Regions from separate parts of the Amycolatopsis methanolica 239 genome, predicted to be linked through region 2. Evidence: riboswitches for the same ligand, from Rfam matches in the RefSeq annotation. Region 2 holds a riboswitch; each other region holds the start of a gene.
What was found. Region 2 has a riboswitch for S-adenosylmethionine ahead of thrC (threonine synthase). Riboswitches for the same ligand answer to the same signal wherever they lie in the genome.
Positions count from the first base shown of each region.

Region 1: another riboswitch for S-adenosylmethionine. It lies ahead of AMETH_RS29965 (methionine ABC transporter ATP-binding protein); the one in region 2 lies ahead of thrC (threonine synthase).
Region 3: another riboswitch for S-adenosylmethionine. It lies ahead of AMETH_RS12715 (aminotransferase class V-fold PLP-dependent enzyme); the one in region 2 lies ahead of thrC (threonine synthase).

Region 1 is NZ_CP009110.1:6,168,797-6,171,994, reverse strand. Features, by position in the region: gene AMETH_RS29975 (resuscitation-promoting factor) at 1-450, shown strand, start outside; gene rsmA (16S rRNA (adenine(1518)-N(6)/adenine(1519)-N(6))-dimethyltransferase RsmA) at 554-1,414, shown strand; SAM riboswitch class I at 1,480-1,571, shown strand; gene AMETH_RS29965 (methionine ABC transporter ATP-binding protein) at 1,759-2,772, shown strand; gene AMETH_RS29960 (DHA2 family efflux MFS transporter permease subunit) at 2,818-3,198, opposite strand, start outside.
Region 2 is NZ_CP009110.1:1,842,660-1,845,857, reverse strand. Features, by position in the region: gene holA (DNA polymerase III subunit delta) at 438-1,418, opposite strand; SAM riboswitch class I at 1,554-1,686, shown strand; gene thrC (threonine synthase) at 1,700-2,965, shown strand; gene AMETH_RS08970 (ComEC/Rec2 family competence protein) at 2,997-3,198, opposite strand, start outside.
Region 3 is NZ_CP009110.1:2,645,536-2,648,733, reverse strand. Features, by position in the region: gene lspA (signal peptidase II) at 1-296, opposite strand, end outside; gene AMETH_RS12715 (aminotransferase class V-fold PLP-dependent enzyme) at 475-1,797, opposite strand; SAM riboswitch class IV at 1,832-1,946, opposite strand; gene AMETH_RS12710 (potassium/proton antiporter) at 1,993-3,198, opposite strand, start outside.

The sequences.
Region 1 (3,198 bases), 2.9 Mb from region 2:
GTCCAGGAGATCAAGGACGCGACGCTCGACGCGGGCGACGAGGTCGTCCAGGACCCGGGCACCGCGGGCAAGAAGCTGGTGACCTACCGGATCACCAAGCGCAACGGCAAGGAGACCGCCCGCGAGGAGCTCTCGACGAAGGTGATCGTCGAGGCGAAGCCGAAGATCGTCCGGGTCGGCACCAAGCAGCCGGTGGTCAGCGACGGCGCCATCTGGGACGCGATCGCGAAGTGCGAGTCCGGCGGCAACTGGTCGATCAACACCGGCAACGGCTACTACGGCGGCCTGCAGTTCAACAAGAGCACGTGGGACGCCTACGGCGGCGACCAGTACGCGCCCTACCCGCACCAGGCCACGCGTGAGCAGCAGATCGCGGTGGCGACCAAGGTGCGCGACGACCGCGGCGGCTACGGCGCCTGGCCCGTGTGCGGCGCCAAGGCCACCAGCTGACCCCAACAGCACACATGATGACCCCGGCCGGCTGCCGGGGTCATCTTCTTTTCCGGGTCACCTTCCACGAGTGCGGTACTCGCGGGCCAGTAGCATTCCCGGCGTGACCGCACTGCTCGGACCAGCCGAGATCCGTGGCTTGGCCGCCGAGCTGGACGTCCGCCCCACGAAGAAGCTCGGCCAGAACTTCGTGCACGACCCGAACACGGTCCGCCGCATCGTCGACCTGTCCGGAGTGGGCGAAGGCGACCACGTCCTGGAAGTCGGCCCCGGCCTCGGCTCGCTGACACTCGGCCTCCTGGACTCGGGCGCACAGGTCACCGCTGTCGAAATCGACCCGGTCCTCGGCGAGCGCCTGCCTGCCACGGTCACCGAGCGCGCCCCCGAGGCCGCCGCCCGGTTCACCGTCCACATCCAGGACGCCCTCAAGCTCCAGCGCGCGGACCTGGCGCGGGAGCCCACGCACCTCGTCGCCAACCTGCCGTACAACGTCGCCGTCCCGGTGGTCCTGCACCTGCTCGCCGAGCTGCCGTCGCTGGCGCACGGCCTGGTGATGGTGCAGACGGAGGTCGCCGACCGGATGGCCGCGAGCCCCGGCAGCCGCATCTACGGCGTCCCGAGCGTGAAGCTCGCCTGGTACGGCCCGGCCCGCAAGGTCGCGCCTGTGCCGCGCGCGGTGTTCTGGCCGGTGCCGAACGTCGACTCCGCGCTCGTCGGCTTCGAGCGGGCCGCGGAACCGGTGTCGGACGCGGACCGGGACGAGGTCTTCGCCGTCGTCGACGCCGCTTTCGCCCAGCGCCGCAAGACCCTGCGCGCCGCGTTGTCGTCGTGGGCGGGCTCGGGGGAGAAGGCCGAGGCGATCCTCCGCGCGGCCGGCGTCGACCCCCGCGCGCGGGGCGAGCAACTGGGGGTAAGAGACTTTGCCAAGATCGCCAAGAGCAAGTCCTTACCACCGTTTGTGTGATCTCGCACCCTGATCCGGACCAGGGACTTGCCAAAAAGATGTGAAGTCCGTTCTACTCTTTGAGGTATCCATCCCGAGCGGCTGAGAGACCTGGCTCGCCGAAGCCGCAGCAACCACCCCACCCGGGCGCAGGTGCTAACGCCAGGACCGATGGAGGATTCCTGTGTACCGCACGATGCTCACGAGGCGCCGCGTCGTCGACGAATGTCGTCGCACGGTCTGCGCGTGTCGTCGCTGACCGCTTTCCTTTCACCACCTTTTCCTGACTTCGCCTGACCGTCTTCTGTAGACGGTCTACTTGGTGTGCGGTCGGCGCGTTCGCGCCCGTTGTGCTGGAGCCATTCGTGATCACTGTCGAAAACCTGACCAAGTCCTTCCCCGGTGCCGCCAAGCCCGTCCACGCCCTGCGGGACGTGAGCGTCGAGGTGCCCGCCGGTGCCCTGTTCGGCGTCGTCGGCCCGGCCGGCTCCGGCAAGTCCACCCTCACCCGGTGCATCGCCCTGCAGGAGAAGCCCGACCGCGGCGTCGTCCGCCTGGACGGCCTGAACACCACCGGCCTCGACGGGCGGAAGCTGCGCGAGGTGCGCCGCCAGGTCGCGGTGCTGGACGCGCAGCCGGTGCTGCACGCCGAGCGCACCGTGGCGGGCAACGTCGCGGCCCCGCTGGAGCAGCTCGGCCTGGAAGGCCCGCAGCGCCGCAGCCGTGTCGGCCGCCTGCTCGATCTGGCCGGCCTGACCCAGCGCGCCGCGCTGCGCCCGAGCGAACTCACGCCGGGCCAGCGCCGCCGCGTCGCGCTCGCCCGGTCGCTGGCCGCAGGCCCGGCCGTGCTGCTCGCCGACGACCCGACCGCCGGTGTCGGCGCCGAGGAGACCGGCGCGGTGCTGACCGTTCTCGACCGCGCCCGCGCGGAGCTGGGCGTGACGGTGCTGCTGACCACCCAGGACGGCGCCGCGGTGCGGCGCGTCTGCGACGGGGTCGCGGTGCTGGAGGACGGGCGGCTCGTCGAGCAGGGCACCGTCCTGGAGCTGCTGGCGAACCCGGCCAGCAAGGTCGCGCAGAGCCTGCTGCCCCCGATCGACACGCCGCGCAGCCAGTCGTCGGGCTACGACCGGTCCGTCGACGTGGTGCTGATCGGCTTCGCGGCCGTCGGCGCGCTGCTGCCCGAGGCCTCCGCCCGGTTCGAGGTCGAGCTCGCCACCATCGGTGGCGGCCTGACCCGCGTCGGGGACACCCCGGTGGCCCGGTTCCGCGTCGGCGTCAACGGCAGCCAGGCCGACGCGGCGCTGGCGTGGATCGCCGACCGCGGCGCGCACGTCGTGCACCCGAAGGAAGGCCCGAAGAGCGTCGTCGCGGCCTGACCAGGCACGAGAGGAGGGGGGCCCGGCCGGGGCGCCCTCCTCGTCTCACTTCCCCCGGACCAGGGCCCCGACCGCGATCGCGCCTGCGGCCACGATCGCCGCGGCCCAGCCGTTCGCCACCGCGTAGCCGTGCACGGTCGCCGCCGGCAGGGCCAGCCCGGCGACCGAGGCGGTCGCGCTCGCGGCGATCGTGTTCAGCGACGCCGTGCCGATCGACGCGCCGACCTGCTGGGAGGTCGTGATGAACGCCGACGCCACCCCGGCGTCCTTCGGCTCCACCCTGGCGGTCGCGATGTTCATGACCGTCGGCATCGCCAGTCCGGCGCCTGCGCCCATCACCAGTTCCACCGGCAGGACCAGGCTCCAGTAGGACGTGTCGACCGACAGCTGGGTCAGCCCGGCGAGCCCGGCGGCCATCAGCAGGAG
Region 2 (3,198 bases):
GGGTGCCCGCCCCTCTGCTGTCCAGGGGTGACGGATTCGTGAGCGCCGGGACCTGAGACTTCCTGCGCCCCCGGCTCCGGCGTCCGCACAGCCGTGGATGCAGCTTCACCACCCGTCACCCGGGTCCGCTGGCCGGCGACCTCACGCACATCCCGAGCAACGGTGAGCCCGCGCTCCCGCGCGCCAAAAGACCGCGGCCCGACCCTGGCGCCACCGCCAGTCCCGAGCAGCGGGGAGCCTGATCCAACACACCGAACACTTCCGCTTGGGCCCCGGGCCGGACACACCTCTCGGCTCGCGCGACGCCGAGCCCCGCACCCACCGCCACGCACACCAGACAACCGCAGTCCGACCCGCGCTCCGGACCAACGCTCGTACCGAGCAGCGGCGCGCCCCCGCCGTCGGGCGAACGACCGCAGCTGACCGCGGTGCCGAACTCAGCGCTTGTCGCGGGCGGCGGCGAGTTCCAGGACGGCCCGCTCGAGCGCGTAGGCCGGGTCCGCGGCCTGGCCCTTGACCTCGGCGTTCACCCGCGCCACCACGGCCATCGCCTCGGCCAGCCCGGCCTGCGTCCACCCGCGGGACTGCCCCTGCGCCTTCCGGATCTTCCACGGCGGCATGCCGAGCTCACCGGCCATCTGGTTCGGGTTGCCGCGGCCCGCCGCCGACACGCGGGCGATGGTGCGGACGGCGTCCGCGAGGGCGTCGGCGATCAGGACGTGCGCCACCCCGATCTGGAGCGCCCACCGCATCGCTTCGAGTGCCGCGCCGCGCTCGCCCGCGACGGCCTTCTCCGCCACCGCGAAACCGGTCACGTCCGCGCGGCCCCGGTGGTAGCGGCGCACGGCTTCCTCATCGACCCGGCCGCCCGAGTCTGCCACCAGCTGCGACGCCGCCGCGGCCAGCTCTCGCAGGTCGGATCCGACGGCGTCGATCAGCGCGGCCACCCCGGCCGGGTCAATTTTGCCGCCGGCCTGTCGGACCTCGTTGCGGACGAACGACTCCCGATCCGCCGGCCGGGTGATCTTCGGGCATTCGGTGACCTGGGCGCCGGCCTTCCGCAGCGCCGCCGGCAGCGACTTGGCCGCCTTGCTGCGGCCACCGCCGGTGTGCACGACGACCAAGACGACACCGTCGGCAGGCATCTTCGCGTAGGCGAGCACCGCGTCGGCCAGCTCCTGGCCGATGTCCTGCGCACCTTCGAGCACGATCACCCGTCCCTCGCTGAACAGCGATGGGCTGACCAGCTCGGCCAGGCCGGGCGGCGTGAGATCGGACACCCGGACCTTCGTCAGTTCGGCCGTCGCGTCCTCCTGGCGTGCCTGGTCCAGGGCGGCGCGGACGGCGCGCTCGACGAGCAGCTCCTCTTCACCGAGCACGAGCTGCAGGGGGGCGGAGGTGGTTGCCGGCGCGGTCACGGTTCAGATCCTCCCACGGACCACCGACAGCTCCGGAGCGTGATGAAACCCGCAGGGGCATGGCGTGCTCCGAGCGTGGTGCCGTATGTTGTCAACCAGGCATCGCGCGAGCGCGACAGCCACACAATCGAATACCGCTCATCCAGAGGGGCAGAGGGAACGGCCCGACGAAGCCCCGGCAACCGGCGTCAGCCTGTCATCTCGATTCCGCGAGGTAGCTGACGATCACGGTGCCAATTCCGGCCCGCGTCAGCGGGGCAGATGAGGAAAGGAACCTCGCGATGACTGCAGCCCTCGATTCGACCACCACCCGTCGCACCGTCGACCTCGGCCCGGCCGTCGAACTGGTCTCCAAGGAAGAGGGCCACCGCCAGCCGCTCGCCCCGGAGTTCGTTTCCGCCGAGGACTTCTCGCCTCTGGAGGTCGCCTACGACTTCGGTCGCGTGCGCCGTGAGGACATCGAGGCGGGCCCGCGCAACATCTGGCGCTACAAGCGGCTGCTGCCGGTGCCGTCGAACGTCGAAGAGATCCCGAACACCGAGCCCGGCTGTACCAGGCTGGTGAAGGCCGACCGGCTCGCCAAGGCTCTCGGTGTGAAGAGCCTGTGGGTCAAGGACGACACCGGCAACCCCACCCACTCGTTCAAGGACCGCGTCGTCGCCGTCGCACTGGCCGCGGCTCGCGAGTTCGGGTTCGACACCCTGGCCTGCCCCTCCACCGGCAACCTGGCCAACGCCGTCGCCGCGGCCGCGGCCCGCGCCGGCTGGCAGTCCGTGGTGCTGATCCCTTCCTCGCTCGAGCGCGCCAAGGTCCTGACGACCGCGGTCTACGACGGCAACCTGATCGCTGTCGACGGCAACTACGACGACGTCAACCGCCTGGCCACCGAGCTGGCCGCCGAGCACGAGAACTGGGCGTTCGTGAACGTCAACGTCCGCCCCTACTACTCCGAGGGCTCGAAGACGCTCGCTTACGAGGTCGCCGAGCAGCTCGGCTGGCGGATCCCCGAGCAGATCGTCGTGCCGATCGCCTCGGGCTCCCAGCTGACCAAGGTGGACAAGGGCTTCCGCGAGTTCGCCAAGCTGGGCCTGGTCGAGGACACCCCGTACAAGGTGTTCGGCGCGCAGGCGGCCGGCTGCTCGCCGGTGTCCACGGCGTTCCGCAACGGTTACGACGTCGTGCAGCCGGTCAAGCCGGACACCATCGCCCGCTCGCTCGCGATCGGCAACCCGGCCGACGGCCCCTACGTGCTCGACACGGTTCGTCGCACGGGCGGTGCGATCGAGGACGTGACCGATGAAGAGGTCGTCGAGGGCATCCGTCTACTCGCCCGCACCGAGGGCATCTTCACCGAGACCGCGGGTGGCGTCACCGTCGCGACGGCGAAGAAGCTCATCGAGGCCGGCAAGATCGACCCAGACGCCGAGACCGTCCTGCTCATCACCGGTGACGGCCTGAAGACCCTGGACGCGATCGAGAACGAGGTCGGCCCGAAGGCGACGGTCCCGCCGTCGGCGGCGGCCGTCCACAATGCTCTGGGTCTCTGACCGGTCCTCTGTCTCTGATCAAGGTTCCACCTCACTTTCCCCGGCGCACAACTGCCGGGCCGGACTGGTCGGGGATCACCGCGGTGTCGCCGTCGGTGTCCGTGCGGGTGACGAGCGCGCCGTCCGCGGTCAGGGTGTCGAGTGTCGTCGGGTTCGGGTGGCCGTAGCGGTTGCCCGGACCGACGCTCACCAACGCCAGCCGCGCGGACACCGCGGCCAGGAACTGCGGCAGC
Region 3 (3,198 bases), 800 kb from region 2:
AGCGCGATCACCACCCCGCACGCGACGATCGCGAACACCCAGGTCATGCCCGTGACGCCCATGCCGAAGGCCGCGAACGGGTTGCGGATCAGCTGCAGGTAGACGAGCCCGCCGAGGACCCGGACCGGCTCGTGCCCCTCCAGGGTCGCCACGACGACCGACTTGGTCACGACGTCCGCCGCGAACACGACGATCGCGATCACGGCCAGCAGCAGGGCGCGCCGCTTGGGCTGGGCGGCCTGCTGCTCGTCCGGCACGGTGTCCGGTTCCGGGGAGGGCTGGGGGTCACTGCTCACCCCGCCATTGTCCACGCCTGCCGCGACCGCCCCGGCGCAGGCCGGGAAACCCGGTCAGCGCGCTGCCGCGCCGCCCAGCGACTGCCTCGAACTCCGGGCAACACCCCACCCCAGCCAAGGGGTCATCATCCGACCCCGGGAACAGCCGCGGGACAAGGCGCCCGGGCCGCGCCGCCGCTCAGCGCAGGAAGTCCGGCAGCGGCCGCGGGTCCGGGCACGGCGCCCACCGGCCGTCCACCACGCCGTACGTCCACCGCGCGCCCCGCGCGACGATCTGCCGCAACGCGGTCACCAGCCGGTCGACGTGCTCGGTCGTGGTGCCCAGGCCGAGGCTGACCCGCAGCGCCTGCTTGCCCTCCCCGCCGTTGCGCTCGACGAGCCGCCGCACCGCGATGTGCGCGCAGAACGCACCGTCGCGGACGCCGATGCCGTACTCGGCCGACAGGACCGCCGCCACCCAGCCCGGCTCGAACCCGTCGAGCACGAAGCTCACCGTGCCGACCCGCTCCGCCGCGCCGTCGAACAGGCGCAGCTCCGCGAGCCCGGGCACCGCGGCGAGACCCCGCGTCAGCCGCTCGAGCAGCTCCCGCTCGTGCGCGGCCACCGCGTCCCACGACGCCGCCAGCTGCTCGCACGCCACGCCCAGCGCGTACACGCCGACGGTGTTGGGCGAACCGGCCTCGTGCCGCTCCACCCCGCTGTGCCACGCCACCCCGATGCCGTCGCCGTCGCGGCGCACCAGCTTCGTGGCCCCGCCACCGGCCAGGTACGGGTCCGCCGCGCGCAGCCAGTCGCCGCGCCCGATCAGCGCGCCCGCGCCGAACGGCGCGTACAGCTTGTGCCCGGACAGCACGACGTAGTCGACGTCCAGCTCACGCACCGAGATCGGCCGGTGCGGGGCGAGCTGGGCGCCGTCCAGCGCGACGCGCGCGCCGTGCCGCCGGGCCACCGCCGCGATCTCCGCCACCGGCAGCAGTTCCCCGGTCACGTTCGACGCGCCGGTCACGACCACCAGCCGCGGCCCCTCCGGGCACTCCGCCAGCGCACTGTCCACAGCGGACACCGCGGCCAGCCGTGTGTTCGGCAGCGGGATCCTGCGCACGTTCGGGCCGCGCCAGGGCAGCAGCGCGGCGTGGTGCTCGGTGTCGAACAGCACCACCGACGTGTGCCGCGGCACGCTGCGGGCCAGCAGGTTCAGCGCGTCGGTGGTGTTGCGGGTGAACACGACCGCGTCCGAGGGCCGGGCGCCGACGAACCGGCGCAGCACGTCCCGGGTGCGCTCGTAGACCTTTGTGGACACCTGGGAGGCGAACCCCGCCCCGCGGTGCACGCTCGCGTAGTGCGGCAGGAACTCGTCCACCGCGCGGCGCACGGCCTCCAGGCAGGGGGCGCTGGCCGCGTGGTCGAGGTTGGCGTAGTCCCGCTCCCCGCCGGTGACCAGCGGGACGGCCGCGGCGGCGGTGACGGCGGGGGTGGTGACGCGTTCGAGAGCGAGAGTCATCGAAAGGCTCCTCGGGTCCAGGGACCCGCAAGGGGGTCCGCGCTTGCCCGCCGCACCTCGCGACGAGCCAGGTCCTCACCCGGGGCACCCCACCGCGGAAGGAGGGTTGCCGGCCAGCGAGCCGGGGCTTGGCGCTGGCACTCATGACCTACGGAGACACAGTAACCGATCGCCCCCGCCGCGCGCCAGCGGGTCTCAGGTCCCGGACTCGCCCTTCCAGCGGGCCAGCGGCCCGGCCCGGTCCACCGCGCGGATGCGCCGCTCGGCGGCCTCCCGGGCGGACTCGGTGCTCACGATCAGGATCTGGTCGCCGCGCTGCAGCCGGTCGGTGCGCTGCGGGGTGAAGCTGCGGCCGTCGCGGACGATCAAGCTCAGCGACGCCCCGGCGGGCAGCCGCAGCTCCGACAGGTACACGCCGTGCAGGCGCGAGCCGGGCTGGATCTTGACCTGGAGCAGCTCGGCCTGCAGCTCGTCCAGCGGCGCGGCGTCGACCTCGATCTCCTTCGGCTCGGTGTCCGCGTTCAGCCGCAGCACCCGCGCCAGCGGGCCGAGCGTGAGGCCCTGCACCAGGGTGAGCACGATCACCAGCACGAACACCGCGTCCACGAGCCGTTGCGCGCCCGGCATCGCGTGCGAGAGCGGGATCATCGCCAGCACGATCGGCACCGCGCCCCGCAACCCCGCCCAGGACAGGAACACCTGCTCGCGCAGCGGCACCTTGAACGGCAGCTGCGACACCAGCACCGACACCGGCCGCGCGAACACCAGCACCACCGCGGCGGCGATGAGCCCCGGCACGATCGACTCGAGCAGCCGTTCGGGCGAGGCGAACAGGCCCAGCAGCACAAACAACCCGATCTGGGCCAGCCAGCCGAGCCCTTCGGCGAAGGACAGCGTGTCCGAGCGGTGCGGCAGCCGGGAATTGCCCAGCACGACCGCCGCGACGTACGTGGCGAGCAGGCCGGAGGCGTGCAGCAGCTGCCCGGACGAGTAGGCCACCACGCACACCGCGACCGTCGCGAGTGGATAGAGGCCGGTGGCGGGCAGCGCGGCGCGGCGCAGCGCCCACGCCCCGGCCAGGCCGAGCAGCAGCCCGAGGAGCAGGCCCGCGCCGAGTTCGTAGACCACCAGCAGCGGCAGCGACCAGTCGATGCGGGTTCCCTCGGCCAGCACCACGACGGCGATGTAGGCGGGGGCGTCGTTGATGCCGGACTCCAGTTCCAGCGCCCCGACGATCCGCCGGGGCACGCCGACGCCGCGCAGCACGGAGAACACCGCGGCCGAGTCGGTGGAGGCCAGCACCGCGCCCCACAGCAGCGCCATCCGCCAGTCCAGGCCGAGCAGCCAGTGCAGGGCGGGGCCGGTGATCGCGATACTCAGCCCGACCGCCACTGTGGACAG